One region of the Streptomyces sp. NBC_01283 genome, then DNA from elsewhere that is predicted to be linked to it. Evidence: predicted binding sites of a transcription regulator. Region 1 holds the regulator's gene; the other holds the start of a gene.

The links. Region 1 encodes HspR, which represses chaperone genes until heat shock. Its sites were predicted from a motif close to TTGAGNNNNNNNNNCTCAA; they were not measured.
Region 2: the regulator HspR is predicted to act here: its motif matches at 3,116-3,134, upstream of lon (endopeptidase La).

What each region holds. Positions count from the first base shown of each region.
Region 1 is NZ_CP108430.1:4,499,835-4,514,276, forward strand. It holds gene clpB (ATP-dependent chaperone ClpB) at 23-2,620, opposite strand; gene OG302_RS20470 (pyridoxamine 5'-phosphate oxidase family protein) at 2,791-3,219, shown strand; gene OG302_RS20475 (hypothetical protein) at 3,346-3,723, opposite strand; gene OG302_RS20480 (helix-turn-helix transcriptional regulator) at 4,178-5,011, shown strand; partial or broken gene OG302_RS20485 (LuxR C-terminal-related transcriptional regulator) at 5,080-5,772, shown strand; gene OG302_RS20490 (hypothetical protein) at 5,785-6,294, opposite strand; gene OG302_RS20495 (heat shock protein transcriptional repressor HspR) at 6,419-6,883, opposite strand; gene dnaJ (molecular chaperone DnaJ) at 6,885-8,093, opposite strand; gene grpE (nucleotide exchange factor GrpE) at 8,135-8,863, opposite strand; gene dnaK (molecular chaperone DnaK) at 8,860-10,728, opposite strand; gene OG302_RS20515 ((Fe-S)-binding protein) at 11,003-13,270, shown strand; gene OG302_RS20520 (FG-GAP repeat domain-containing protein) at 13,491-14,442, shown strand, end outside.
Region 2 is NZ_CP108430.1:3,312,050-3,326,491, forward strand. It holds gene OG302_RS14925 (lysozyme) at 1-553, shown strand, start outside; gene lon (endopeptidase La) at 664-3,093, opposite strand; gene OG302_RS14935 (rhomboid-like protein) at 3,252-4,046, opposite strand; gene OG302_RS14940 (spermidine synthase) at 4,216-4,917, shown strand; gene OG302_RS14945 (response regulator transcription factor) at 4,984-5,724, shown strand; gene OG302_RS14950 (HAMP domain-containing sensor histidine kinase) at 5,738-6,826, shown strand; gene OG302_RS14955 (multifunctional oxoglutarate decarboxylase/oxoglutarate dehydrogenase thiamine pyrophosphate-binding subunit/dihydrolipoyllysine-residue succinyltransferase subunit) at 7,086-10,895, shown strand; gene OG302_RS14960 (DUF6104 family protein) at 11,048-11,230, shown strand; gene OG302_RS14965 (hypothetical protein) at 11,270-12,130, opposite strand; gene OG302_RS14970 (DUF4097 domain-containing protein) at 12,270-13,154, shown strand; gene OG302_RS14975 (helix-turn-helix transcriptional regulator) at 13,156-14,301, shown strand; gene OG302_RS14980 (Clp protease N-terminal domain-containing protein) at 14,337-14,442, opposite strand, start outside.

The sequences.
Region 1 (14,442 bases):
CCCCGCCCCCGATGTGACCGGGTTATGCCGTCCCGGCCGTCGCCGGACCGACGATCAGGCCATCGCCGAAGGTGTCCACGCGGACCGTGTCGCCGTCCTTCACCTCGCCCGAGAGGATCTCCTTGGCGAGCCGGTCGCCGATGGACGTCTGGATGAGGCGGCGCAGCGGGCGCGCGCCGTACGCCGGGTCGTTGCCCTCGTCCGCCAGCCATGCCAGCGCCTCCGGGGAGACCTCCAGCGTGAGCCGCCGCTCGGCGAGCCTCGCGGCGAGCCGGTCGATCTGCAGCTGGGCGATGTGCGCCAGCTCGTCCTTGCCGAGCGCGGAGAAGACGACGAGGTCGTCAAGCCGGTTCAGGAACTCCGGCTTGAAAGAGGCCCGTACGACTTCGAGGACCTGCTGCTTCTTCTCCTCCTCGGAGGTCAGCGGCTCGACGAGGTACTGACTGCCGAGGTTGGAGGTCAGGACGAGGATGGTGTTGCGGAAGTCCACCGTCCGTCCCTGCCCGTCCGTGAGGCGTCCGTCGTCGAGGACCTGGAGCAGCACGTCGAAGACTTCCGGGTGCGCCTTCTCGACCTCGTCGAGGAGCACGACGCTGTACGGGCGCCGGCGCACGGCCTCGGTGAGCTGGCCGCCCTCCTCGTAGCCGACGTACCCGGGCGGGGCGCCGACCAGCCTGGCCACGCTGTGCTTCTCGCCGTACTCGCTCATGTCGATGCGGACCATGGCGCGCTCGTCGTCGAAGAGGAAGTCCGCGAGGGCCTTCGCCAGCTCGGTCTTGCCGACGCCGGTCGGCCCGAGGAAGAGGAAGGACCCGGTGGGCCGGTCGGGGTCGGCGATCCCGGCGCGCGTGCGCCGCACGGCGTCGGACACGGCCTGCACGGCCTCGGTCTGGCCGACGAGCCGCTTGCCCAGCTCGTCCTCCATGCGCAGCAGCTTCTGCGTCTCGCCTTCGAGGAGCCGCCCGGCGGGGATGCCCGTCCAGGCACCGACCACGTCGGCGATGTCGTCGGGGCCGACCTCCTCCTTGACCATGGTGTCCTTGGACACCTCTTCCTCGGCCTCGGAAGCGACCTCCAGGTCGTGTTCGAGGGTGGGGATCTCGCCGTAGAGCAGCTTGCTCGCGGTGTCGAAGTCGCCGTCGCGCTGGGCGCGCTCGGCCTGGCCGCGCAGCTCGTCGAGCTTCTCCTTCAGCTCACCGACGCGGTTGAGGGACTGCTTCTCCTTCTCCCAGCGCGCGTTGAGCCCGCGCAGCTCCTCCTCCTTGTCGGCGAGGTCGCGCCGCAGCCGTTCGAGGCGCTCCTTGCTCGCGGGGTCGGTCTCCTTGCTGAGCGCCAGCTCCTCCATCTTCAGCCGGTCGACGGAACGCTGGAGCTCGTCGATCTCCAGGGGGGAGGAGTCGATCTCCATCCGGAGCCGGGACGCGGCCTCGTCGACGAGGTCGATGGCCTTGTCGGGCAGGAAGCGCGAGGTGATGTACCGGTCGGAGAGCGCGGCGGCGGCGACGAGCGCGCTGTCGGCGATCTGCACCTTGTGGTGCGCCTCGTAGCGCCCCTTGAGCCCGCGGAGGATCGCGATGGAGTCCTCGACGCTCGGCTCGTCGACGAGCACCTGCTGGAAGCGCCGTTCGAGTGCGGGGTCCTTCTCGATCCGCTCGCGGTACTCGTCGAGGGTGGTGGCGCCGACCATCCGCAGCTCACCGCGGGCGAGCATGGGCTTGAGCATGTTGCCGGCGTCCATGGCGGAGTCGCCGCCCGCGCCGGCGCCGACGACGGTGTGCAGCTCGTCGATGAACGTGATGATCTGGCCGTCGCTCTCCTTGATCTCGGAGAGGACGGTCTTGAGCCGCTCCTCGAACTCGCCGCGGTACTTCGCGCCGGCGACCATGGCCCCCAGGTCGAGGGAGACGAGCCGCTTGTTCTTCAGCGACTCGGGAACGTCGCCCTTCACGATGCGCTGCGCGAGCCCTTCGACGACGGCGGTCTTGCCGACGCCGGGCTCGCCGATGAGCACGGGGTTGTTCTTCGTGCGCCGTGAGAGGACCTGCACCACGCGCCGGATCTCCTGATCACGGCCGATGACGGGGTCGAGCTTGCCTTCCCTGGCGGCGGCGGTGAAGTCGGTGCCGAACTTCTCCAGGGCCTTGTACTGGCCCTCCGGATCCGGTGTGGTCACCCGACGTCCTCCCCTTGCCGTCTCGAACGCGTCGAGCAGTTTCTTGGCGGTGGCCCCGTGCTTGCTCAGGACCTCTCCGGCGGGACCGCCCTTGGCGGCGGTGCCGATCAGCAGATGCTCGGTGGAGAGGTAATCATCGCCCAGCTCCTTCGCCCGCTGCGAGGCGTCGGCGATGACCGCGAGCAGGTCGCGGTTGGGCTGCGGCGGTGCGACGGTCGACCCGGTGACGCTGGGCAGGGCGCTCAGGGCGCGCTCGGCGTCGGCACGGACGGCGGCCTGGTCGGCCTCGACCGCGGCGAGCAGGTCGGTGATGTTCTCGTTGTCCTGCCCCTCAAGCAGTGCCAGCAGCAGATGCGCGGGGGTCAGATCGGGATGCCCTTCCTGCACGGCCCGACTGCTGGCCGCGTTGATCGCGTCCCGGCTCCTGTTGGTCAGCTCGGCGTCCACGTGCGTCGTCTCCTCCTTGCGTCCTTGCGGTGCGTACGGCGTTCGCGTACGGGTGCGTGCGTTCTCCCTGGCGGGTTCCGCGACCTCACCTGACTTAAACAGCGTACATAAAGTTGAGTCTATTCCACTCAAGGGAAGGTGATGGCCGGAGAACGGCTAGGTTCCCTCGCATGGCCATGGACCCTCACCACCCGACCCCGGCGTATCTCAGCTTCTGGCGTGAACGGCATCTGTGCACGCTGACGACCCCGCGACCCGACGGCACCCCGCACGTGGTTCCCGTAGGTGTCACCTACGACCCGGAGACGGGTGTGGCCCGCGTCCTCGCAAACAAGTCGAGCGCGAAGGTCGCCCACGTGCTCGCGGCGACGGACGGGGAGGGTCCCGGGGCGCGGGTGGCGGTCTGCCAGGTCGAGGGGCGGCGCTGGGCGACGCTGGAGGGGCACGCGCGCATCCGTACGGAGGAGGCCGGGATCGCGGTGGCGATGCGGCGCTACGAGGAGCGGTACGGGAGGGTGCCGAGGCCGAATCCGGACCGCGTGCTGATCGAGATCACGCTGACGCGGGCGATGGGCACGAAGTCCTTGCTGGAGGCATAGCCTCCGGGCCCGCAGCGCCAGCCTTCCCCCCTCGCACACACCACAGCGGCGCCACCGTGTTCAGGTCCACGGTGGCGCCGCTGCTGGGGGAAGCACCTGCGCGATGTACAACGACGGGGGATCGCGTCAGGCGCTGCGGGGGGTGGCTGTAATGGTTCTTGTAGTGGTGGAACTCTGCTGGTCCTGCCGCTCGCGGCCGACGCCGGGCTGCCCCGGCTCACCGACCAGCTGGTGGTCACGCCGGTCGAGATTGACGAAGACCATCCCGTACCGAATGGCACACCGCACGGGCTGTGGGGCGCCCCGCGGCTTGCGGAGGCACCGGTAGGCCCGGATCTCCTCCTCGTCGTCACGGGTGACGACCACCGGCTCCCCGAGGAGCGTGACCATCAGCGAGTCGCCGGCGTGGGGTATCGCGGTGGCGAGATCGATGAAGTGCCAGCCGGAACGGTAGGCGGTGGCCATTTCTCGGCGGAAGGTGCGGTCGTCGGGCGGGGTGCTCATGCGTCGCCCCCTGCCGGCGCCACGCCCCACACGAGATCTCCGGGCAAGGCCGAAACGGAAGGAGCCTTCGCGGGCTTGGCCCCCCAGACAAGATCACACGTACTCACCGTGCCCAGGGCAAGCCCTGCGGAGAAGGTGGTGACAAGCACCGAGCGAAGCATGCGCTTAAACATGGTCGGCTTCGTCCTCACTTGGTAGGTTCCTCTCCCCCGGCTCAACAAGACGATGTCTCAATTCAGCACGTCAAAGCCACAGGGTGGATGCATCATGTTCCTGCACGTTCAGGACCCTGGGGGGTGGAGATTTGCTTACAACAGGCGCAATACCGACACATCCTCACCCCTCAACCCCACTTTGTGTCGAGGGATCAGAGTTGTACGCCACTGCTCTGCGTACAGGACGCCTGACGCGGGCCGAGGCCGAGAAGGTTCCCTGCCTAGTGGAATCCGGGCTCATGCACCCGGACCCCGACGACGCCGACTGGCTGCGTCCCGTGCCGCCGTCCGCCGCGCTCGCCCAGCGGCTGCACCCCATCGAGCGCGAGATACAGGAACGCCGAAGGATCGCCGTTGAACTAACCGATGTCTTCGAGCCATTCATGGCGATCACCTCACAGATGGAACCCACCACTCAGGGGTTCACCGTTCTGGAGGGAGACGCCCGGATCGGCGCAGTCATCGAACGGGCCACGGCGGAGTGCCGTTCCGAGATCCTCACGATCCAGCCCGGCGGCGGACGCAGCGAGAACGTGCTCAACCTGGCGATGAAACGCGGGCAGACCGTCATCGACCGGGGCATCACCATGCGCACCCTCTACCAGCACACCGTCAGGCACAGTCAGGGAACGTTGGCCTACGCGGCACGGATGGCCCAGGGGAACGTCGCCGTACGGACCCTGGAGGAGCTGGTCGACCGACTGATGATCTTCGATCGCACGGTCGCCCTGATTCCCGCGCACACCCGGCAGGACGCGGCTCTGGAGCTTCGTCACCCTGGCCTGATCGAGTACCTGGCCAAGGTCTTCGAGCAACTCTGGAGCCGGGCGACCCCCCTGGTCGACGACGTGCCGTACGCCCCACCCACCAACGGCATCACCGGCGTACAGCGCACGATCGCCAGAATGCTCATCGAGGGCCACGTCGACGAGGCAATCGCCCGCAGGCTCGGCATGAACGTCCGCACCTGCCGCGCCCACATCGCTAAGATCGCCGCCGCCCTGGGCAGCGGGAGCCGAGCTCAACTCGGCTATCTGATCGCCCAGTCCGGAATCCTCGACAAGGATCACTGAACTCGGCGATGGAATGAGTCGACGTGACGACAGAACCCCGTGCCCACGAGGCCGATGAAGCCGCCACCACCACGGAGCTGAGGGGAATCGCCCGCATCAACGAAGCCGTCGGCCGGGCCGAGGCGGCGGCCTCGCAGGAAGTGCTCACCATCCAGCCCGGCGGATCCCGCCCTCCCGACATCCTGGAAGCCGCCCTTCCGCGCGAGCAGGCGCTGCTCACCCGTGGCTGCCGGATGCGGACGCTCTACCAGCACACGACGCGTCACTCGCTGCCTGCTCTGGCCCACTTCGAACAGCTCGACGGGGATGTCGAGGTGCGCACCCTCGACGAGGTCACCGAGCGGCTCTTCGTCTTCGACCGCAAGGTCGCCTTCATCCCCGCGAGCGAGGACCGCAGCCGCGCCCTCGAACTGCGCCACCCCGCCGTGGTCGGCTACCTCGCCACCACCTTCGACCGGCTGTGGCGCCTTGCCACCCCCATGTGGCCCCAGTCGGCGCCCCAGCCTGCGGAGAACGGCATCACCACCCGCCAACGCGCCATCGCCGCTTTCCTCACCGAGGGGCTGACCGATTCCGAGATCTCCGCGCGTCTGGGCATGAATGTCCGCACCGCACGCGTCCACATAGCCAAACTCGCCGCCATCCTCGGCAGCGAAAGCCGGGCCCAACTCGGCTATCTCATAGGCCGGTCAGGAATTCTCGACACGGAAGAGACGGAAGAGACGGGGGAGACCGGGGATACGGGGGACGCGGAGGGCTGAACCTGCCGCAGGTCAGTCGTTCAGGTCCGTCCAGGTGCGCAGCAGGGCCTCGCGGTCCGATGTCTTCGGGGTGCCGCCCTCGTGGCGTCTGCCCCATTCCGCCATCGCCGCCAGCGTCGTCAGCAGCGTGCCCGCGCCCTGCGTGAGGCGGGACAGGAGGGCGCGGGAGAGCTCGTACTCCGTCTGCGAGTAGCCCGTGGCCGCCGCCGTGTACACCGTCAGGTCCGTGTCGCCCTCGGCGCCCGAGACCCGCAGCGTCATCGTGGGCGCCTCGTCGCCGCCGCCGAGGCCCACCGTCAGCGCCAGGTCCACCAGCACGCCCACGTTGCGCTTCAGGGACTTCACGGGGGCGTCCTCGACCGAAAGGGCGTGGACGTCCTCCCAGGGCCACAGACCCGCCTGCTTGTCCCCCAGGGCCACCACTCCCTCCGGAGTGAGCCGCGCCCCCGCCGCGAGGCCCGACGGCTTCGCGCCCACGTACACATCGCCCTCGGCGATCCAGAAAAGTCCCACCATGGTCATGGCGAGCCCCCCACTTCCCCAGCATGAAACAAGCAAAGAATCTTCAGGTCGTCACCGCCAACGCACGTCGGGGCCGGGAGGTTCCCACCTCCCGGCCCCGACGGCGCGCACGGCGCACGAAAAATTACTGCTCCGACGTCCTCTTAGGACGCCACACCACCAAGGCGCTCGCCTGCTGCACGTCCTGGTACGGGACCAGGTCGCGGCGGTACGACGCGTGGACCGCGGCCTCGCGCTGCTGCATCGCGGCGGCCGCGCCCTCCACGGCGCTGGACAGCTCGACCACCCTCGCCTGCAGCGCGGCGACCTGGTTCTCCAGCTCGATGATGCGCTTGATGCCGGCGAGGTTGATGCCCTCCTCCTGCGACAACTGCTGGACGGTGCGCAGCAGTTCGATGTCGCGGGCGGAATAGCGCCGGCCACGGCCCGCCGTGCGGTCCGGGGAGACCAGACCGAGGCGGTCGTACTGGCGCAGGGTCTGCGGATGGAGTCCGCTGAGCTGGGCGGCCACGGAGATGACGTAGACCGGCGTCTCGTCAGTCAGTTGGTACGCCCGCCCAAAATTGGACTGTCGACGACGGCCGTCCATCTCATGCTCCCTTCGCGGCCTGGAACAGTTCTGCCCGCGGATCGTCGTCCGCAGTCGCCTCGCGGTAGCTCTCCAGAGCTTCCTTCGCCTGGTCGCTCAACGACGTCGGTACGGATACCTCCACCGTCACGAGCAGGTCGCCCCGTGAACCGTCCTTGCGGACCGCGCCCTTGCCCCGCGCCCGCATCGTACGGCCGTTGGGCGTGCCCGGCGGCAGTTTCAGCGTGACGGGAGGGCCGCCCAGCGTGGGGACCTTGACCTCGCCGCCCAGTGCCGCCTCGGCGAACGTCACCGGTACCGTCACCGTCAGGTTGTCGCCCTTGCGGCCGAAGACCGGGTGGGTGTCGACGTGCACGACCACGTACAGGTCGCCTGCCGGACCGCCCCGTTCACCGGGGCCGCCCTTGCCTCGCAGGCGGATGCGCTGGCCGTCCGACACCCCCGCGGGGATGCGGACCTGCATCGTGCGCGACGACTTCGCCCGGCCCGAGCCCTTGCAGACCTCGCAGGGGTCCTGGGCGATGAGCCCACGCCCCTTGCAGTCCACGCAGGGATCCGTGAGGGAGAAACCGCCGCCGCCTCCCCGCGTGACCTGGCCCGTGCCGACGCAGGTCGGGCACACGCGCGGTGTGCCGTTCTTGTCGCCGGTGCCGGAACAGGCCTTGCAGGGAGCCTGGGAGGACATCCGGAGCGGGACCGTGGCCCCGTCCACCGCCTCCGTGAAGCTCAGCGTGACCTCGGACTCGATGTCCTGGCCCCGCCGGGGCTGCGTACGCGTGCCCGCGCCGCCCGCGCCCGTGCCGCCTCGGTTGAACAGGCCCCCGAAGACGTCACCCAGACCGCCCCCGAAGCCGCCGCCCGCGCCGCCCGCTCCACCGCCGCCCGGGGCGCCGCCTCCGAAGAGGTCGCCCAGGTCGAAGTTGAACGAGCCGCCGCCGCCCGCGCCTCCGGGACCGGCCCTGAAGCCGCCGTTGCCGAAGAGAGCACGCGCTTCGTCGTACTCCTTGCGCTTCTTGGGGTCCCCGAGGACGTCGTTCGCCTCCGAGATCTCCTTGAAGCGCTCTTCCGCTTTCGCGTTGCCCTTGTTGGCGTCCGGGTGGTTCTCGCGTGCGAGTTTCCGGTACGCCTTCTTGATCTCGGCTTCGGTGGCGTCCTTGGGGACGCCGAGGACCTTGTAGTAGTCCTTCTCGATGAAGTCCTTGGTGCTCATCCCCGACGTCCCTCCTCTCGCTTCACAACAGCTCCGTCATGTCAGCCCTCGTCCGGGCCACCGGTCTCCTTGTCCTCCGCCGCGTCGGCGGAGTCCGTGGAAGCAGCGGTCTCGGACTCGCCCTTGACCGTCTGCGCGCCCGGCTGCGGCTCGGCCACGGCCACCCGCGCGGGGCGGATGGTGCGCTCGCCGATGCGATACCCCGGCTGCAGGATCGCGACGCAGGTCGTCTCGGTGACGTCCGGTGCGTACGAGTGCATCAGGGCCTCGTGGATCGTCGGGTCGAAGGGCTCGCCCTCCTTGCCGAACTGCTGCAGGCCCATCTTGGCGACGACCGTCTCCAGGGCCTCCGCGACGGACTTGAAGCCGCCGACCAGCTCGCCGTGTTCACGGGCGCGGCCGACGTCGTCGAGGGTCGGGAGGAGCTCGGACAGGAGGTTCGCCGCGGCGATCTCCTTGACCGTGACCTTGTCCCGCTCCACACGGCGGCGGTAGTTCTGGTACTCCGCCTGCAGTCGCTGGAGGTCCGCCGTGCGCTCGCCGAGCGCCGTACGCACCTGGTCGAGCTGCGCGATCAGACCGACGTCCTGAGTGGACTGGGCGGACTGAGCCGACTGGGCGGATGCCTTGCTTGCGTCCCCGGCCGGGGCCGCCGGGCCCTCCTCGATGGAGGGCTCGGCGGCCTGCGGCGCCGCGTCATCAGGGGTGGCGCCGGAGGGGACGTCAGGCTTCTCGGCGTTGTCGCCGAAGCCCGGAGTCTCCTCGGTCATGCGGCGCCGCCCTTCGTGTCACCGGGCTTCTCGTCGTCGACGATCTCGGCGTCGACCACGTCGTCGTCCTTGGACATGTTCGGGGCCTCGGCGCCCTCGGCACCGGGGGCAGCGCCCTCGGCACCCGCGGCCTGAGCGTCCGCGTACATGGCCTGGCCCAGCTTCTGGGAGACAGCGGCGACCTTCTCGGTGGCCGTGCGGATCTCGGCGGTGTCCTCGCCCTTGAGCTTCTCCTTCAGCTCTTCGACGGCGGACTCGACCTCGGTCTTCACGTCACCCGGAACCTTGTCCGCGTTGTCCGTGAGGAACTTCTCCGTCTGGTAGACGAGCTGCTCGCCCTGGTTGCGGGACTCGGCCGCCTCGCGGCGCTTGTGGTCCTCGTCCGCGTACTGCTCGGCCTCCTGGCGCATGCGGTCGACCTCGTCCTTCGGCAGCGAGGAGCCGCCGGTGACGGTCATCTTCTGCTCCTTGCCGGTGCCGAGGTCCTTGGCCGTCACGTGCATGATGCCGTTGGCGTCGATGTCGAAGGCGACCTCGATCTGCGGCACGCCACGCGGGGCCGGCGGCAGACCGGTGAGCTCGAACATCCCGAGCTTCTTGTTGTACGCCGCGATCTCGCGCTCGCCCTGGTAGACCTGGATCTGCACGGACGGCTGGTTGTCCTCGGCCGTCGTGAAGATCTCTGAGCGCTTGGTCGGGATCGTGGTGTTGCGCTCGATGAGCTTGGTCATGATCCCTCCCTTGGTCTCGATGCCGAGGGACAGCGGGGTGACGTCGAGGAGCAGGACGTCCTTGACCTCGCCCTTGAGGACACCGGCCTGCAGGGCGGCGCCGATGGCGACGACCTCGTCCGGGTTCACGCCCTTGTTGGCGTCCTGGCCGCCGGTCAGCTCCTTGACGAGCTCCGCGACGGCGGGCATACGGGTCGAGCCACCGACGAGGACGACGTGGTCGATCTCGGAGAGCTGGATGCCCGCGTCCTTGATGACGTTGTGGAACGGCGTCTTGCAGCGCTCCAGAAGATCGGACGTGAGCTGCTGGAACTGGGCGCGCGTGAGCTTCTCGTCCAGGTGCAGCGGGCCCTCGGCGGAGGCCGTGATGTAGGGCAGGTTGATCGAGGTCTCCGTGGAGGAGGACAGCTCGATCTTGGCCTTCTCGGCCGCCTCGCGCAGGCGCTGGAGCGCCATCTTGTCCTTGGAGAGGTCCACGCCGTGGCCGTTCAGGAACTGCTTGACCAGGTAGTCGACGACGCGCTGGTCCCAGTCGTCACCACCGAGGTGGTTGTCGCCGTTCGTGGCCTTCACCTCGACGACGCCGTCGCCGATCTCCAGGAGGGACACGTCGAAGGTGCCGCCACCGAGGTCGAAGACGAGGATCGTCTGGTCGTCCTTGTCGAGGCCGTACGCGAGAGCGGCGGCCGTCGGCTCGTTCACGATGCGCAGGACGTTCAGGCCCGCGATCTCGCCGGCCTCCTTCGTGGCCTGGCGCTCCGAGTCGTTGAAGTACGCCGGGACGGTGATGACCGCGTCGGCCACCTTCTCGCCCAGGTACGACTCCGCGTCGCGCTTCAGCTTCTGCAGGATGAACGCCGAGATCTGCTGGGGGTTGAACCCCTTGTCGTCGATGTCCACCTTCCAGTCAGTGCCCATGTGGCGCTTGACCGAACGGATGGTCCTGTCGACGTTGGTGACCGCCTGGCGCTTCGCAACCTCGCCGACCAGCACCTCGCCGTTCTTCGCGAAGGCGACGACGGACGGCGTGGTCCTGGCGCCCTCGGCGTTGGTGATGACGGTGGGCTCGCCGCCTTCAAGAACGCTGACGACAGAGTTAGTCGTGCCCAGGTCGATGCCGACCGCACGTGCCATTTCGATTCCTCCAGATGGTTCTTGAGTGGATCTGACTCAAGGATGCATGAGCGCTTCACTTGAGTCAACAGAGCTGAGTCTGGGGCACTCAACTCTTATCCCGGCCTTACGCGCAACCTGGCCTTCGGGGGCGCTGACACGGCAAGGGTTGCCTGAGCGACGCAGATCACCGCCTCGCTGGCTACAGTGCGGCTGAGTAAGTGGGTAGTCTCAGACGGACTGCATAAGTTACCGCTTAGTAATAGTTCGCCTCGCAGGCCCGAGGAGCCCCCAAATGCAACTCGCCGCGATCATCGTGTCGCTGGTCCTAATCGCGGTCGGCGTAGCGCTGTTCGGCCGTGCCATCGTGCAGATCTACCGGTTCGTACGGCTCGGACAGCCCGTACCCGCAGGTCTCAGGACCGACAACCCCTGGCAGCGCGCCCTCACCGTGGTCAAGGAATTCCTCGGCCATACGCGGATGAACAAGTGGGGCATCGTCGGCTTCGCGCACTGGTTCGTGGCGGTGGGCTTCTTCTCGCTGCTGCTGACGATCGTGAACGCTATCGGCCAGCTCTTCCAGGCCGACTGGATGCTCCCGATCATCGGCGAGTGGGCGCCGTACAACATGTTCGTCGAGTTCATCGGCACGATGACGGTCCTCGGCATTCTCACGCTGATCGTCATCCGGCAGCTGAACCGCCCCGACAAGCCGGGACGCAAATCCCGCTTCGCGGGCTCCAAGACCGGCCAGGCGTACTTCGTCGAGACCGTCATCCTCATCGTCGGCGTCTGCATCTTCACGCTGCACGCCCTTGAGGGTGCCCAGCACCACGTGGACGGCTACGAGGCCTCGTTCTTCATCTCGTACCCGTTCGTCTCCTGGTTCGAGGGGATGGACGTCTCCACCCTGCAGAACCTCACGTACTTCTTCGCCGGGCTGAAGATCGCCACCTCGTTCATCTGGATGATCGTGGTCGCCCTGAACACCAACATGGGTGTCGCCTGGCACCGCTTCCTCGCCTTCCCGAACATCTTCTTCAAGCGCGAGGCGAACGGCGCGGTGGCGCTCGGCGAGCTCCAGCCGATGACGTCCGGCGGCAAGCCGATCGACTGGGAGGACCCGGGCGAGGACGACGTCTTCGGCGTCAGCCAGGTAGAGCAGTTCTCCTGGAAGGGCCTCCTCGACTTCAGTACGTGCACCGAGTGCGGCCGCTGCCAGTCGCAGTGCCCCGCCTGGAACACCGGCAAGCCGCTCTCCCCGAAGCTCCTGATCATGTCGCTGCGCGACCACGCGCACGCCAAGGCCCCGTACCTGCTCGCCGGTGGCGGCAAGGACATGGAGGGCAACGAGAAGGCGACCGAGGAGCAGCTCAAGGACGTTCCCGCCGCCGCGATCGCCGAGGCCGAGCGCCCCCTCATCGGCACCGCCGAGGAGAACGGCGTCATCGACCCGGATGTCCTGTGGTCCTGCACCAGCTGCGGCGCCTGCGTCGAGCAGTGCCCGGTGGACATCGAGCACATCGACCACATCGTCGACATGCGCCGCTACCAGGTGATGATCGAGAGCGCGTTCCCGTCCGAGGCGGGCACGATGCTCAAGAACCTGGAGAAGAAGGGCAACCCCTGGGGTCTCGCCAAGAAGCAGCGTCTTGAGTGGCTCAAGGAGCTCGACTTCGAGGTCCCGGTCGTCGGCAAGGACATCGAGGACCTCACCGAGGTCGAGTACCTCTACTGGGTCGGCTGCGCGGGCTCCCTGGAGGACCGCGCCAAGAAGACCACCAAGGCCTTCGCGGAGCTCCTCAACATGGCGGGCGTCAAGTTCGCGATCATGGGCGGCGACGAGAAGTGCACCGGTGACTCCGCCCGCCGCCTGGGCAACGAGCCGCTGTTCCAGCAGCTCGGCCAGGAGAACGTGGCGATGCTGAACATGGCGTTCGGCGAGGACGACGAGGACGAGTCGACCAAGAAGCCGAAGACCGCGAAGAAGATCGTCGCGACCTGCCCGCACTGCCTCAACACGCTCGGCAACGAGTACCCGCAGCTCGGCGGTGACTACGAGGTCATCCACCACACGCAGCTGCTCCAGCACCTCATCGACGAGGGCAAGCTCATCCCGGTGACGCCCGTCGAGGGCCTCATCACCTACCACGACCCGTGCTACCTGGGCCGGCACAACAAGATCTACACGCCGCCGCGCGAGATCATGTCCGCCGTCCCGGGCCTGCGCCAGCAGGAGATGCACCGCCACAAGGAGCGCGGCTTCTGCTGCGGCGCCGGTGGCGCGCGGATGTGGATGGAGGAGCGGATCGGCAAGCGCATCAACACGGAGCGGGTCGACGAGGCACTCAGCCTCAACCCCGACATCGTGTCGACGGCCTGCCCGTTCTGCCTGGTGATGCTCACCGACTCCGTCAACGGCAAGAAGAACGACGGCAAGGCCCAGGAGTCCCTCCAGGTCGTGGACGTCGCGCAGTTGCTGCTCGACTCCGTGAAGACCCCGGTGGACCCCGCCGGTGAGTCCGAGACCGCGGACGAGCCGGAGCCCGAGCCGGTGAAGTAAGCACGGCCACGCGGCAACGAGGCCGGTTCCGCCCCTGGGGGCGGGGCCGGCCTCTCGCGTTGTTGTGATGCAAACGGCACCCCGCCGTCCTTATGGCGTGAGCATGAGGGGAGCATCATGTGCTGGTTGTTGTCGGTTGGGGCGGTCGGGGTGGGTGATGGGCATGCGGAGTGCCGGGATACATGGCGTCGGACGCGGTGGTGTCAGACGCGGTGGCCTCGTGGGTACGGCCGCCGTCGTGAGCTGCGCGCTGCTGCTCGCCGGGTGCGGCGGGAGCGATGACGGCACGGGCAAGAGCGATGCCCGGCACGACCCCGTCAGCATGGCCGGCAAGGGCGCGGCCCAGCTGCCCGTCCCCCGCGGCAAGGGCAGCAAGGTCGAGGACGACTTCAACGGTGACGGCGCCCCCGACCTCGTACTCGACGACCTGGTGCACAGCGGGCACGGCGACGACGCGGGCATCGGCGTCGTCTACGGCTCGGAGAAGGGACTGCGGCCCGGGGCACGGCAGTTGCTGAGCGCGCGGGCCAACGGGGCCCGTACCAAAGGGGAGTTGCCCGCGGCCTTCGAGTCGGAGGCCTCCTGCGACCTCGACGAGGACGGCTTCACCGATCTGCTGGTCTCCACCGACCCGCCGTACGACGGCATCGGCCGGCCGCCCGTGCCACTGCAGATCCTCTTCGGTTCGCCGAAGGGCCTCACCGGCAAGGCCGTGAAGGTGCAGGTGCCCGCGAAGTCCCGCTTCGGCAACGACTGGTCCGACCAGCCGGTGTGCGGGGACTTCGACGGGGACGGCGCAACCGACCTCGTCCTGCACGCGAGCGGCGCCCGCCTCACCTACCTGCGCGGCCCGTTCAAGCGGACAGGCGCCCCGCGCGCGGCGGGCAAGCCGCTGACCGCGCCGGGCAACGACCTCGTCACCGGCAGGGCCACGGACGTCGACCGCGACGGCTACGACGACCTCCTCGTCCGCAAGGCCGCGAACGCGTCCGGCGCCGCCACCAGCGCCCTCGTCCTGGGCGGCCCGAAGGGCCCCGCCGAGACCGGCGTGCTCTTCCCGGCCGGCACGGAGATCGCGTTCGGCCGCTTCGGCAAGGGAAAGGCGACGGACGCGGCCGTCGCGGGCCCGAAGGGCGTCGCCCTGCGCTACGACGTGCCCGGCACCGCACGCG
Region 2 (14,442 bases), 1.2 Mb from region 1:
GAAGTGGGCCTACGTGAAGGCCACCGAGGGGACGTACTACAAGAACCCCTACTTCGCCCAGCAGTACAACGGTTCGTACAACGTGGGCATGATCCGCGGCTCCTACCACTTCGCGACCCCCGACACCACGAGCGGCGCCACCCAGGCCAACTACTTCGTGGACAACGGCGGCGGCTGGTCGCGCGACGGCAGGACGCTGCCGGGCGCGCTCGACATCGAGTGGAACCCGTACGGGGCGGCCTGCTTCGGCAAGTCCCAGTCCGCGATGGTCACCTGGATCCGTGACTTCCTGAACCAGTACAAGGCACGCACCGGGCGTGACGCCGTGATCTACACGGCCACCAGCTGGTGGAAGCAGTGCACCGGCAACTACGGGGGCTTCGCCGCCAACAACCCGCTCTGGATCGCCCGTTACAACACCTCTCCGGGTGAGCTCCCGGCCGGCTGGGGCGTGCAGACGATGTGGCAGTACACCTCGACCGGTCCGACGGTCGGTGACCACAACAAGTTCAACGGCGCACTGGACAGGGTGCAGGCACTCGCCAACGGCTGAGCCAACGGCTGAGTCCGCCCCCCGGCGCACAAGGGCCCGGAACCCCTCTCGGGGTCCCGGGTCCTCACGCACCGGCCTCCGCGGGCGGAGCCCGCTGATGGGCCCAGCCGTCACGCGGCGGCCGGGACCCTCACCTCGGCCTCCGTCAGGGCCAGTTCGAGCACCTGGCGGACATCCGTCACCGGGTGGACGTCCAGCTTCTCCAGGATCTCCGCCGGGACGTCGTCCAGGTCGGCCTCGTTCCGCTTCGGGATGATCACCGTGGTGATCCCCGCGCGGTGCGCGGCCAGCAGCTTCTGCTTGACGCCGCCGATCGGCAGGACGCGCCCGGTCAGCGAGACCTCACCGGTCATGGCCACATCCGTACGGACGAGCCGGCCGCTGAGCAGCGAGGCGAGGGCGGTCGTCATGGTGACGCCCGCGCTCGGCCCGTCCTTGGGGACCGCGCCCGCCGGGAAGTGGATGTGCACGCCGCGTTCCTTCAGGTCCGCGACGGGCAGCTCCAGTTCGGCGCCGCGCGAGCGCAGGAAGGAGAGCGCGATCTGCGCGGACTCCTTCATCACGTCGCCGAGCTGACCGGTCAGGGTCAGTCCCGCCGCGCCGGTCTCGGGATCCGCGAGCGACGCCTCGACGAAGAGCACGTCGCCTCCCGCGCCGGTGACCGCGAGCCCGGTGGCCACGCCCGGCACCGCCGTGCGCCGCTCGGCCGGGTCCTGCGCCGACTCGGGCACGTGGTGCGGGCGCCCGATGAGACCGCGCAGATCCTCGTCGCCGACGGTGAACGGAAGCTCCCTCTCACCCAGTTCGTGCTGCGCCGCGACCTTGCGGAGCAGCCGCGCCACGGACCGCTCCAGGTTCCGTACACCGGCTTCCCGGGTGTACTCCCCCGCGAGCTTGCGCAGCGCGCTCTCGTCCAGGGTCACCTCGTCCGACTGCAGACCGGCCCGCTCCAGCTGGCGCGGGAGCAGGTGGTCGCGGGCGATGACGACCTTCTCGTCCTCGGTGTAGCCGTCGAGCCTGACCAGCTCCATGCGGTCGAGCAGCGCCTCGGGGATGGCCTCGATGACGTTCGCCGTGGCCAGGAAGACCACGTCACTGAGGTCGAGCTCGACCTCCAGGTAGTGGTCGCGGAAGGTGTGGTTCTGCGCCGGGTCGAGGACTTCGAGGAGGGCGGCGGCCGGGTCGCCCCGGAAGTCGGAGCCCACCTTGTCGATCTCGTCGAGGAGCACGACCGGGTTCATGGACCCGGCCTCCTTGATGGCCCGCACGATCCGGCCGGGCAGCGCCCCGACGTACGTACGACGGTGGCCGCGGATCTCCGCCTCGTCGCGTACGCCGCCGAGCGCGACCCGCACGAACTTGCGGCCCATGGCGTGCGCCACGGACTCGCCGAGCGAGGTCTTGCCGACGCCGGGCGGGCCGACGAGGGCCAGCACCGCGCCGCCGCGACGGCCGCCGACGACCCCGAGACCGCGGTCGCTGCGGCGCTTGCGCACCGCGAGGTACTCGGTGATGCGCTCCTTCACGTCCTGCAGGCCCGCGTGCTCGGCATCGAGGATGTTCTGGGCGCCCTTGATGTCGTACTCGTCCTCGGTCCGCTCGTTCCAGGGCAGTTCGAGGACGGTGTCGAGCCAGGTCCTGATCCAGGAGCCCTCGGGCGACTGGTCGCTGGACCGCTCCAGCTTGTCGACTTCCTTGAGGGCGGCCTCGCGGACGTTCTCGGGGAGGTCGGCGGCCTCTACGCGAGTGCGGTAGTCGTCGGACTCCTCGGCCGAGTCCTTGCTGTCGCCGTTGATCTCGCGCAGCTCCTTGCGCACGGCGTCCAGCTGGCGCCGCAGCAGGAACTCGCGCTGCTGCTTGTCGACGCCTTCCTGGACGTCCTTGGCGATGGACTCGGCGACATCCTGCTCGGCGAGGTGCTCGCGCAGCTGCTCGGTGGCCAGCTTCAGGCGGGCGGCCGGGTCGTCGGTCTCCAGGAGCGCGACCTTCTGCTGGGTGGAGAGGAAGGGGGAGTATCCGGAGTTGTCGGCAAGGGCGGAGACGTCGTCGATCTGGGTGACACGGTCGACGACCTGCCAGGCCCCGCGCTTCTTCAGCCAGCTGGTGGCGAGCGCCTTGTACTCCTTGACCAGCTCGGTGACGGCACCCGGCAGCGGATCGGGCACGGTCTCGTCGACCTTGACCCCTTCCACCCAGAGCGCGGCACCCGGCCCGGTCGTCCCGGCACCGATCCGCACCCGGGAACGGCCGCGGATGAGCGCGCCGGGGTCGCCGTCGGAGAGCCGGCCGACCTGCTCCACGGTGCCGAGGACGCCGGTCGCGGCGTACGTCCCGTCGATGCGCGGAACAAGAAGGACCTGCGGCTTGCTGCTCCCGGTGGAGCGGGCCGCCGCCTGGGCGGCCTCCACCGCGGCGCGCACGTCGGCATCGGACAGGTCGAACGGAACCACCATGCCGGGCAGGACAACCTCGTCGTCGAGCGGCAGCACGGGCAGTGTGAGAGGCGTGGACGCCTTCGGCTCAGTGGACTCAGCAGACATGATCTCCCCTTCGGCATTCAAGTTGAGCTATGTGGACTCAATGCTCGTGAGTCCATGAATGTTCCCCAAGAGGTGTTCGCTGTGAGCGATCACGTCGGTACGTGCGGAAACGCCGCACGGCGAAGGGTGACGCCGCACGGCGGAGGGTGAAGGGAAGGTCAGGCGGGCGGGCGCCACCGGCGCACCAGCGGCCACGTGGCGACACCGAGCGACAGGGCGAGCAGATGACCCCAGTTGGTCATCGGGTCCGCGAAGGCGATGAGGTCGTCGATGAGCATCCCGCCGAACCCGGCGAGCACCAGCCACCGCAGCCACGGCCTGAAGAGCCCCGCGAGGGCGCCGACGCTCGCCGCGACGCCGAAGCTGATGCCGTAGTCGAGGCGGTGCAGGGAGCTGTGGGGCAGGTGGCCCGCGAGGACGGAGAGCCCGACCGGGACCTCGGTCGCGAGGGTGGCCACGACATGGCCGAGCAGAAAGACGCCCGCCGCGCGGAGCGCGCCTATGCGGCGCTCCAGGGCGGTGAGGACCAGCAGGAAGCCGATCGCGTACGGCGACGCGATGCCACCGGCGATCCACAGGGCGCTGGCCACCAGGACGAGCAGCGGCTCCTGCGCCAGATGCGCGACGTCCGTGCTGGAGTGCCGGTGCAGCGCCGAGATCAGGGACGGGGCCGCGTACGAGGTCAGGAGGGACGTCACGGCGAGGATCGCCGCGAAGCCGAACGTGAAGGGCGTGCCCGTGGGAGTCGGCAGCAGCCGCCAGGGGCGCAGACGGCGCAGGTGTGCGGCGACCCCGCCGGGCGCGGTTACGGCACCGGGGGCGGCACTCGCCTCATGGACCGGTTCCGGGACGACCACCCCGGGCACTGGCCCCCGCTGACACGGAATGCCGTCGAGGCCGGGCTCGGCGATCCCCTCGGGTGCCGTGGTGGCAGCCGACGCACTCCGGTTCACGGTGAGGCGCTCCTTCCGTCACGTCCACCCTTTGATGATTTTTCCGGTGCTGTCTATGACCGGCGCCACGTGAGACGCGAATCACATCAACCTCACAGGTCAAAAGCGCGTCCGCGCCGGCCCGCGCTTCTTGAGTCTCCCCCGATCCCGCGCCCCTACGCTGGCCGCCATGCACACCCACACCACCCCCGTCGTGATCGACCGGCGTGAGGGGCCGTACGGCGAGGTCGTACTGCGGCGCCACGGTGCGCTTCTGCAGATCATCGCCAACGGCTGTTTCCTCATGGACACTTCGGACGGCCGCTCGGAGCGGCTGCTCGTCGACGCGGCGTACGACGCCCTCGAAGACCCCCGGGAGCCCGCGCTGCTCATCGGCGGCCTGGGCGTGGGCTTCTCCCTCGCCCACGCGGCGGCCGACCCGCGCTGGGGCCGCATCACGGTCGTCGAGCGCGAGCGGGCCGTCATCGACTGGCACTGCTCGGGCGCGGACGCCCCGCTGGCCGCGCTCTCCGGGGCAGCGCTCGCCGATCCGCGCACCGAGATCCTGCACACAGACCTCGTGGCACACCTCGGCGGCGCCGACGCCTGTGACGGCACCCCGAAAACGTACGACGCGCTCTGTCTCGACATCGACAACGGCCCCGACTGGACGGTGACCGAGGACAACAACTCCCTCTATTCACCGGCCGGTCTGGCCGTCTGCCGGTCCCGGCTGAACCCGGGCGGGGTGCTGGCCGTGTGGTCCGCCCAGGCCTCGTCCGCTTTCGACTTCGCTCTACGGAATGCCGGGTTCCAGTCGGTACGGACGGAAGAGATCCCCGTTGCCCGAGGCGTACCCGACGTGGTGCACCTCGGCGTAAGGGCTGCGTAGCCGAGGTGCCTTCGCGACCCGTACCCTGCTGACCGAACACAAGCGATCAGTGTCAGGGGCGGGGCGATGGAGCAGACACACACCTCCCACAACGGTGCGACGGCGGCGATGCCAGGCGCCCAGCGCCGGGTTCTGGTGGTCGAGGACGACCCGACGATCGTCGACGCCATCGCCGCCCGGCTACGCGCCGAGGGTTTCGTAGTGCAAACGGCGATGGACGGTCCTTCGGCCGTCGACACCGCACAGGCTTGGCAGCCCGATCTGCTGATCCTGGACATCATGCTGCCGGGCTTCGACGGGCTTGAAGTGTGCCGTCGGGTGCAGGCCCAGCGGCCGGTACCGGTCCTCATGCTGACGGCCCGCGACGACGAGACGGACATGCTGGTCGGGCTCGGCGTCGGCGCCGACGACTACATGACCAAGCCGTTCTCCATGCGGGAGCTCGCGGCCCGCGTGCACGTCCTGCTGCGCAGGGTCGAGCGGGCCGCGCTGGCCGCGACCACCCCGCGCAGCGGGATCCTGCGGCTCGGCGAGCTGGAGATCGACCACGCACAGCGGCGGGTCAGGGTCCGCAGCGAGGACGTCCATCTGACGCCGACGGAGTTCGACCTGCTCGTCTGCCTGGCCAACACCCCGCGTGCGGTGCTCTCGCGCGAGCAGCTGCTCGCCGAGGTGTGGGACTGGGCGGACGCGTCGGGCACCCGTACCGTCGACAGCCACATCAAGGCACTGCGCCGGAAGATCGGCGCCGAGCGGATCCGTACGGTGCACGGCGTGGGATACGCCCTGGAGACCCCGACCCCGTGAGGTGGGCCGTCCGATGAGTGGTCCCTTCGGGGGGCTGCGGCCCTTCTCCATCAAGACCAAGCTGGGCACCCTCGTGGTCGTCTCGGTCTTCATCACCACGGGTCTGCTCATGGTGGCGATGAAGACGGAGACGGAGCTGCGCTTCATCACCGTCTTCTCGGTGATCGCCACCCTGCTCATCACGCAGTTCGTGGCCCACAGCCTCACCGCGCCCCTGGACGAGATGAACTCCGTGGCGCGCGCCGTCTCGCACGGCGACTACACGCGCCGGGTGCGCGGCGCCGACCGCCGTGACGAGCTGGGCGACGTGGCCACCACGATCAACCGCATGGCGGACGACCTGGAGGCCCAGGACCAGCAGCGCAAGGAACTGGTCGCCAACGTCTCGCACGAGCTGCGCACCCCCATCGCGGGCCTTCGCGCGGTCCTGGAGAACGTCGTCGACGGAGTCTCCGCCGCCGACCCGGAGACCATGCGCACGGCCCTGAAGCAGACGGAGCGGCTCGGGCGCCTCGTGGAGACCCTGCTCGACCTCTCCCGCCTGGACAACGGCGTCGTACCGCTGCGGGCCCGCCGCTTCGAGGTGTGGCCGTATCTGTCGGGCGTCCTGAAGGAGGCCAACATGGTCGCCTCGGCGCGCGCGGGGATCGCTTCGGGCTCCGGCAGCCACACGCGTACGGACGTGCATCTGCACCTGGACGTCACGCCGCCCGAGCTGACCGCGCACGCGGACGCCGAGCGGCTGCACCAGGTCGTGGCCAACCTCATCGACAACGCGGTCAAGCACAGCCCGCCGCACGGCCGCGTCACCGTGCGCGCCCGGCGCGGCCTCTACCCCGAGTCCCTGGACCTGGAGGTCCTCGACGAGGGCCCCGGCATCCCGGAGTCGGAGTGGCACCGCGTCTTCGAGCGCTTCAACCGGGGCAGCCACGCCAACGCCGCCCCGCAGGCGGGCCCCGGCAGCGATGGCGGCACCGGTCTCGGGCTCGCCATCGCGCGCTGGGCGGTCGATCTGCACGGCGGGCACATCGGTGTGGCCGAATCCCCTCGTGGCTGCCGCATCCAGGTCACCCTTCCGGGCCTGCCCGAAGTGCGAAGTTGACGTAGGGTTCGAAAAGGAAGCGATTCGCGGGCGCATCGGAAGCGCGCTCGGGTGAAGCCGCCGCGCAGGGCAAGGCCCGCGCGGCCATCCTGCGTTGCGGAACCTCGCTTGTTTCCCGCCAATAATGCCGCCGAAACCTTCGCTCCAATGTGACTTACGCGACGGATGACGGGGCCGGTCTGCACCTGGCGGCAATGGAGGCGTAGCCTTAATTCCCGCTGTCCATCACCTTGTGAAGCGGAAGAGGGCGGTTACCGCCGTGTCGTCACAGTCCCCCAGTAGCTCGAGCATCTCGACCGACCAAGACGGGCAAGGCAAGAGCCCTGCTGCTGCCTTCGGTCCCAATGAGTGGCTCGTCGACGAGATCTATCAGCAGTACCTCCAGGACCCGAATTCGGTCGACCGAGCCTGGTGGGACTTCTTCGCCGACTACAAGCCGGGAGCGGGCGCATCACCTGCGGCCACCCCGGCCAAGCCGGCGGGTGACGCAGCCGCGGGGGCTGCGGCCACCACGTCCCCCGCAGCTCCTGCCGCACCCGCGGCCGCTCCGGCCGCACCCGCCGCCCCGGCCGCACCCGCCGCGCCCGCAGCCCCGGCTGCGAAGCCCGCGGCCGCGGCACCGGCCCCCGCCGCGAAGCCCGCAGCCGCGAAGCCCGCCGCCAAGGCGGAGCCCGCGGCCCCTGCTGAAACGGCCCCTGCCGGGCCCGAGTACGTGACGCTGCGCGGCCCCGCCGCCGCGGTCGCGAAGAACATGAACGCCTCCGTGGAGGTCCCGACGGCGACGTCGGTCCGCGCGGTCCCGGTGAAGCTGCTCTTCGACAACCGCATCGTCATCAACAACCACCTCAAGCGCGCCCGCGGCGGGAAGATCTCCTTCACGCACCTCATCGGGTACGCGATGGTGCAGGCCATCAAGGCCATGCCGTCGATGAACTACTCCTTCGTGCAGAAGGACGGCAAGCCGACGCTGGTCAAGCCGGAGCACATCAACTTCGGCCTCGCCATCGACCTCGTGAAGCCCAACGGCGACCGCCAGCTCGTCGTCGCGGGCATCAAGAAGGCCGAGACGCTGAACTTCTTCGAGTTCTGGCAGGCCTACGAGGACATCGTCCGCCGCGCTCGCGACGGCAAGCTCGGCATGGACGACTTCACCGGCGTCACGGTCTCGCTGACCAACCCCGGCGGCCTCGGCACGGTCCACTCGGTCCCCCGCCTGATGCCCGGACAGTCGGTCATCATGGGCGTCGGCTCGATGGACTACCCGGCGGAGTTCCAGGGCACGTCCCAGGACACCCTGAACAAGCTCGGCATCTCGAAGGTCATGACGCTCACGTCGACCTACGACCACCGGGTGATCCAGGGCGCCGCCTCGGGCGAGTTCCTGCGGATCGTCGCGAACCTGCTGCTCGGCGAGAACGACTTCTACGACGAGATCTTCAAGGCGCTGCGCATCCCCTACGAGCCGGTCCGCTGGCTCAAGGACATCGACGCCTCGCACGACGACGACGTCACGAAGGCCGCCCGCGTCTTCGAGCTGATCCACTCCTACCGCGTCCGCGGCCACGTCATGGCCGACACGGACCCGCTGGAGTACAAGCAGCGCAAGCACCCCGACCTGGACATCACCGAGCACGGCCTCACCCTGTGGGACCTGGAGCGTGAGTTCGCGGTCGGCGGCTTCGCCGGCAAGTCGATGATGAAGCTGCGCGACGTCCTCGGCGTGCTGCGCGACTCGTACTGCCGCACCACCGGCATCGAGTTCATGCACATCCAGGACCCGAAGCAGCGCAAGTGGCTGCAGGACCGCATCGAGCGCACCCACGCCACGAAGCCCGAGCGCGAGGAGCAGCTGCGCATCCTGCGCAGGCTGAACGCCGCCGAGGCCTTCGAGACGTTCCTGCAGACGAAGTACGTCGGCCAGAAGCGCTTCTCCCTGGAGGGCGGCGAGTCCGTCATCCCGCTGCTCGACGCCGTCATCGACAGCGCCGCGGAGTCCCGCCTGGACGAGGTCGTCATCGGCATGGCCCACCGTGGCCGCCTGAACGTCCTCGCGAACATCGTGGGCAAGTCGTACGCCCAGATCTTCCGCGAGTTCGAGGGCAACATGGACCCCAAGTCCATGCACGGCTCCGGCGACGTCAAGTACCACCTGGGCGCCGAGGGCACCTTCACCGGTCTGGACGGCGAGCAGATCAAGGTCTCGCTCGCCGCGAACCCGTCCCACCTGGAGACGGTCGACCCGATCATCGAGGGCATCACCCGCGCCAAGCAGGACGTCATCAACAAGGGCGGCACCGACTTCACGGTCCTGCCCGTCGCCCTGCACGGTGACGCGGCCTTCGCGGGCCAGGGTGTGGTCGCCGAGACCCTGAACATGTCGCAGCTGCGGGGCTACCGCACCGGCGGCACGGTCCACATCGTCATCAACAACCAGGTCGGCTTCACCGCCGCCCCGGAGTCGTCGCGCTCCTCCATGTACGCCACGGACGTGGCCCGCATGATCGAGGCGCCGATCTTCCACGTGAACGGCGACGACCCCGAGGCCGTCGTCCGCATCGCGCGGCTCGCCTTCGAGTTCCGTCAGGCGTTCAACAAGGACGTCGTGATCGACCTCATCTGCTACCGCCGCCGCGGTCACAACGAGTCGGACAACCCGGCGTTCACGCAGCCGCTGATGTACGACCTGATCGACAAGAAGCGCTCGGTGCGCAAGCTCTACACCGAGTCCCTCATCGGTCGCGGCGACATCACCCTGGAAGAGGCCGAGCAGGCCCTGCAGGACTTCCAGGGGCAGCTGGAGAAGGTCTTCACGGAGGTCCGCGAGGCCATCTCGCAGCCCGCCGAGGCCGAGGTCCCGGCCCCGGAGGCCGAGTTCCCGGTGAACGTCCACACGTCGATCACCCAGGAAGTCGTCAAGCGGATCGCCGAGTCCCAGGTCAACATCCCCGACCGGGTCACCGTCCACCCGCGTCTGCTGCCGCAGCTGCAGCGCCGCGCGTCGATGGTCGAGGAAGACACGATCGACTGGGGCATGGGCGAGACCCTCGCCATCGGCTCGCTCCTCCTGGAGGGCACGCCGGTCCGTCTGTCGGGCCAGGACTCGCGTCGTGGCACGTTCGGTCAGCGCCACGCGGTCCTCATCGACCGTGAGACGGGCGAGGACTTCACGCCGCTCCTGTACCTCTCCGAGGACCAGGCGCGCTACAACGTCTACGACTCGCTGCTCTCCGAGTACGCGGTGATGGGCTTCGAGTACGGCTACTCGCTGGCCCGTCCCGAGTCCCTCGTCATGTGGGAAGCGCAGTTCGGTGACTTCGTCAACGGCGCGCAGACGGTGGTGGACGAGTACATCTCGGCCGCCGAGCAGAAGTGGAACCAGCACTCCGGCGTCACGCTGCTGCTGCCCCACGGCTACGAGGGCCAGGGACCGGACCACTCGTCCGCCCGCATCGAGCGCTTCCTCCAGCTGTGCGCGCAGAACAACATGACGGTCGCGATGCCGACCCTCCCGTCGAACTACTTCCACCTCCTGCGGTGGCAGGTGCACAACCCGCACCACAAGCCGCTGGTGGTCTTCACCCCGAAGTCGATGCTGCGCCTCAAGGCGGCGGCCTCGAAGACGGAGGAGTTCACGTCGGGCGGCTTCCGCCCGGTCATCGGCGACGACTCGGTCGAGGCGTCGGCGGTCCGCAAGGTCGTCTTCTGCTCCGGCAAGCTGTACTACGACCTGGAGGCCGAGCGGAAGAAGCGCGAGGTCAAGGACACCGCGATCATCCGCATCGAGCGTCTGTACCCGCTGCCGGGTGCCGAGCTCCAGGCGGAGATCGCGAAGTACCCGAACGCCGAGAAGTACCTGTGGGCGCAGGAGGAGCCGGCGAACCAGGGCGCATGGCCCTTCATCGCCCTCAACCTCATCGACCACCTGGACCTGGCGGTCGGCGCGGACATCCCGCACGGCGAGCGCCTGCGCCGCATCTCGCGGCCGCACGGCTCGTCCCCGGCGGTCGGCTCGAAGAAGCGCCACGAGCAGGAGCAGGAAGCTCTCCTGCGCGAGGTCTTCGAGGCGTAAGCCTGAGGGTTCGTACGTTGGTGGGCCCGGTCCCGAGTGCTTGTCACCCGGGGCCGGGCCCACCGGCGTACCGGCTTATCCTGGAGGTCCGTCCGGAACACATCCCAGAACACATCGTTCGTCAGCAACGTTCTTGAATCGCGGAGCCTGTCTTGTACTTCACCGACCGTGGCATCGAGGAGCTGGAGAAGCGGCGCGGCGAGGAGGAAGTCTCCTTCGAGTGGCTCGCCGAGCAGCTCCGCACCTTCGTGGACCTCAACCCCGACTTCGAGGTCCCGGTCGAACGCCTGGCGACGTGGCTGGCCCGTCTGGACGACGAGGACGAGGACGAGTAGGGCGCTCAACCGCTGGTTCCGGGCCCGTGAGGACCGGCATCAGCCGCTCGCAGGACCCGTGTCGGCCGCCCGCACCCTGTCGTACGCCAGTCCCAGGGAGCCGTGGACCAGCAGGAGTGCCCCGGTAGCGGCCCATCCGCCGCTGCGCCGCCGCAGGGCCCAGGCCGCGAGCGGCAGCCCCACGGCCATCTGGGCCACGGCCAGCGCGCGCGCCTTCGGGCCCCGTAGCCAGGGCCCGAAGGGGCCCCGCTCGACCACGTCGAGTTCCGCGCGCACCGCGTCGCGCCACCCGGCCCACTCGATCTCCCGCACTCCCGGCACCACGCGCGCCACCGCCCGCAGCCTGTCCGCGGGTTCGCCGGGGCCGAGGCCGGCCGGGAGTGCCACTCCTGCCCGTGCGAGGACGGCCAGCAGCCCCAGGAGCCGGGCGCGGGCGTCGGACTCCGTGTCGGGGCGTCCCAGGGCCTCCAGGGACTGCACGTCCAGGACGGGGTCGAGGCCGAGCCGCGCGGCGAAGGTCCGCAGCGCCTCGTCCTCGCCGACGGGCGTCCCGTTCGCCAGCCACACGTACTCGACGGTGCGCCGGAAGCCCGCGGCGAGGGTGCAGCCGGAGCGGTCCGAGTCCCACCACAGCGCGAGCACGGGCCAGGACGCCCCGACCGCGAGCGCGGTGGCCCAGCCCGTGAGCACCCGGTCCACCGGTTCGTCACCGTGCACCCAGGGCTTGCCCTCGGGCACGAGCACGCTCCACTCGGGACCCGTCGGGGCGAGCAGCATCTGTTCGCGCAACAGCCGGGCGGCGGGCTCGACCGCGTGGGGTTCGGCCCGGCAGAGCAGCAGCGCACCGGCGGCGGGGTGTTCGGGGGCCGCTGCGGCGTGCTCGAAAGCTTCGGACGACATGGCCCCACGCTAGGCCAAATCGCCATATTTAGCGCAGAGAAGGACGGGTGTCTTGACTTTCCGCAACCGCGATATATCGTGTATCTCAGAGACGCGATATGGCGCGTTGCCGTCCAGCTCGCCCGAGGAGGTCAGCCCGATGTCAGAGTGGTCCGTCGCCGAGCCCCAGAAGCTCACGTTCGACGCCCCCGTGGAGAACCTCCGTGTGCGCGTCGTCAACGGAACGGTGAACGTCGTGGGCACCGACGAAGTTTCCGCCCGGCTTGAGGTCTCCGAGATCGAGGGGCCGCCACTGGCCGTCACCCAGGAGGCCGGCACCCTGACCGTCGCCTATGACGACCTGCCCTGGAAGGGCTTCCTGAAGTGGCTCGACCGCAAGGGCTGGCGGCGCAGTGCCGTGGTCTCCCTGGCCGTCCCCGCGGGCACCCGCGTCGAGGTGGGCGTGGTCGGAGCGGGCGCCGTGGTCTCGGGGATCGAGGGGAGCACGGAGGTCAGGGGCGTCACCGGCGACACCACCCTCGTCGGCCTCTCCGGCCGGGTCAGCGCCGACACGGTCTCGGGCAGCCTGGAGGCGCAGGGCATCACGGGCGACCTGCGGTTCAATTCCGTCTCCGGCGATCTGACCGTCTTCGGGGGCGCGGGCTCCTCCGTTCGGGCCGATTCGGTGAGCGGCTCGATGATCGTGGACCTGGACCCGGCGGGCACCCTGGCCGACATCGGTCTGACGAGCGTCTCGGGCGAGATGGCGATCCGGCTGCCTCATCCGACGGACGCGGACGTCGAGGTGAACACCACGAGCGGTGCGGTGTCAAACGCCTTCGAGGATCTGCGGGTCAGCGGCCAGTGGGGGGCGAAGAAGATCACCGGCCGTCTGGGGTCGGGCAGCGGAAAGCTCAGGGCGACGACGGTCTCGGGGTCCATCGCGCTGCTGCGCAGGCCACCGACGGAGGAAGAGCCGACGGACACTCCCCTGACGGACACTCCCCCGACCGACGCCGCCCCGACCGACAAGAAGGTGCTCTGAGATGGCCCCCGTGTTCGCCCACGGCCGACTGCGCCTGTACCTGCTCAAGCTCCTCGACGAGGCGCCGCGCCACGGCTATGAGGTGATCCGCCTCCTGGAGGAGCGCTTCCAGGGGTTGTACGCGCCTTCGGCCGGGACGGTCTACCCGCGCCTGGCGAAGCTGGAGGCCGAGGGCCTGGTCACGCACACCACGGAGGGCGGCCGGAAGGTGTACGCCATCACGGACGCGGGCCGCGCCGAACTGGCCGACCGCAGCGGTGAGCTGGCCGACCTGGAGCTGGAGATCCGCGATTCCGTCGCCGAGCTCGCCGCGGAGATCCGGGACGGTGTGCGGGGCGCGGCAGGTGAGCTCCGCCGTGAGATGCGGGAGGCCGCCAACGAGGCTCGCGCGTCCGGCGGGATGCCCGAGGGCAAGAGCGGCGCCGGCGCCGGATCCAGCACCGGTACGGGCGCGGGTACGGGTGCCGGTACGGGTGCCGGTACGGGCAAGCCCTTCCCCGATCCCTCGGACTTCTTCGACAGCTCCTGGGGCGACAAGGAGGGCTGGCGCCAGGCCAAGGAGGAGTTCAAGCGCGCCAAGCAGGAGTGGAAGGAGCAGGCCAGGCGGGCGAAGGACGAGACCCGCAGGGCACGCGAGGAGGCCCAGCGCGCCCGCCGCCAGGCCCAGGACGCGCAGGACACCGCGCGCGCCCAGGCCCAGGAGGAGGTGCAGCGCATCGCACGGCGCGTCCAGGACCAGGTGCAGGACCACTTCACGCGGGGTGACTGGCCGACGGGGGTCCGCGAGGGTCTGACGGAACTGGCCAAGGAGTTCGGCGACTTCGGGAAGGACCTGGGCAAGGACTTCGGCAAGGACTTCGGCAAGGACTTCGGCCGCAAGGGCTCGCGGTCCACCGCCGAGGAGCCCAGGTTCACGTCCGCCCCGGAGGACGGGGTCCCCACGGAGTACGTCCCGGAGTGGGCCCAGGAGGACACCACCGGCAACCCGGCACGTGACCTGGACCGCCTCCTGGACCGCTTCCGGGACGACATCCGTGACGTGGCCCGGGACCACGGCGTGACGGAGGATCAGCTCCGCGACGCCCGCCGTCACTTGTCGTCGGCGGCGGCCCACATCGCCGCGACACTGCGCACACCGGAGGGGTGACGGAGGACTGACCCGGGGCCGCCGGCACCCACGGCCTACTCGGTGTCGGCGCCGCTTCCGGTGCCGGTGCCGTACAGCACCCTCTCCACCGACTCGTGGGTCACGCCGTGGTCCGCGAGGACCTCGCCGACGGGGCCGGGG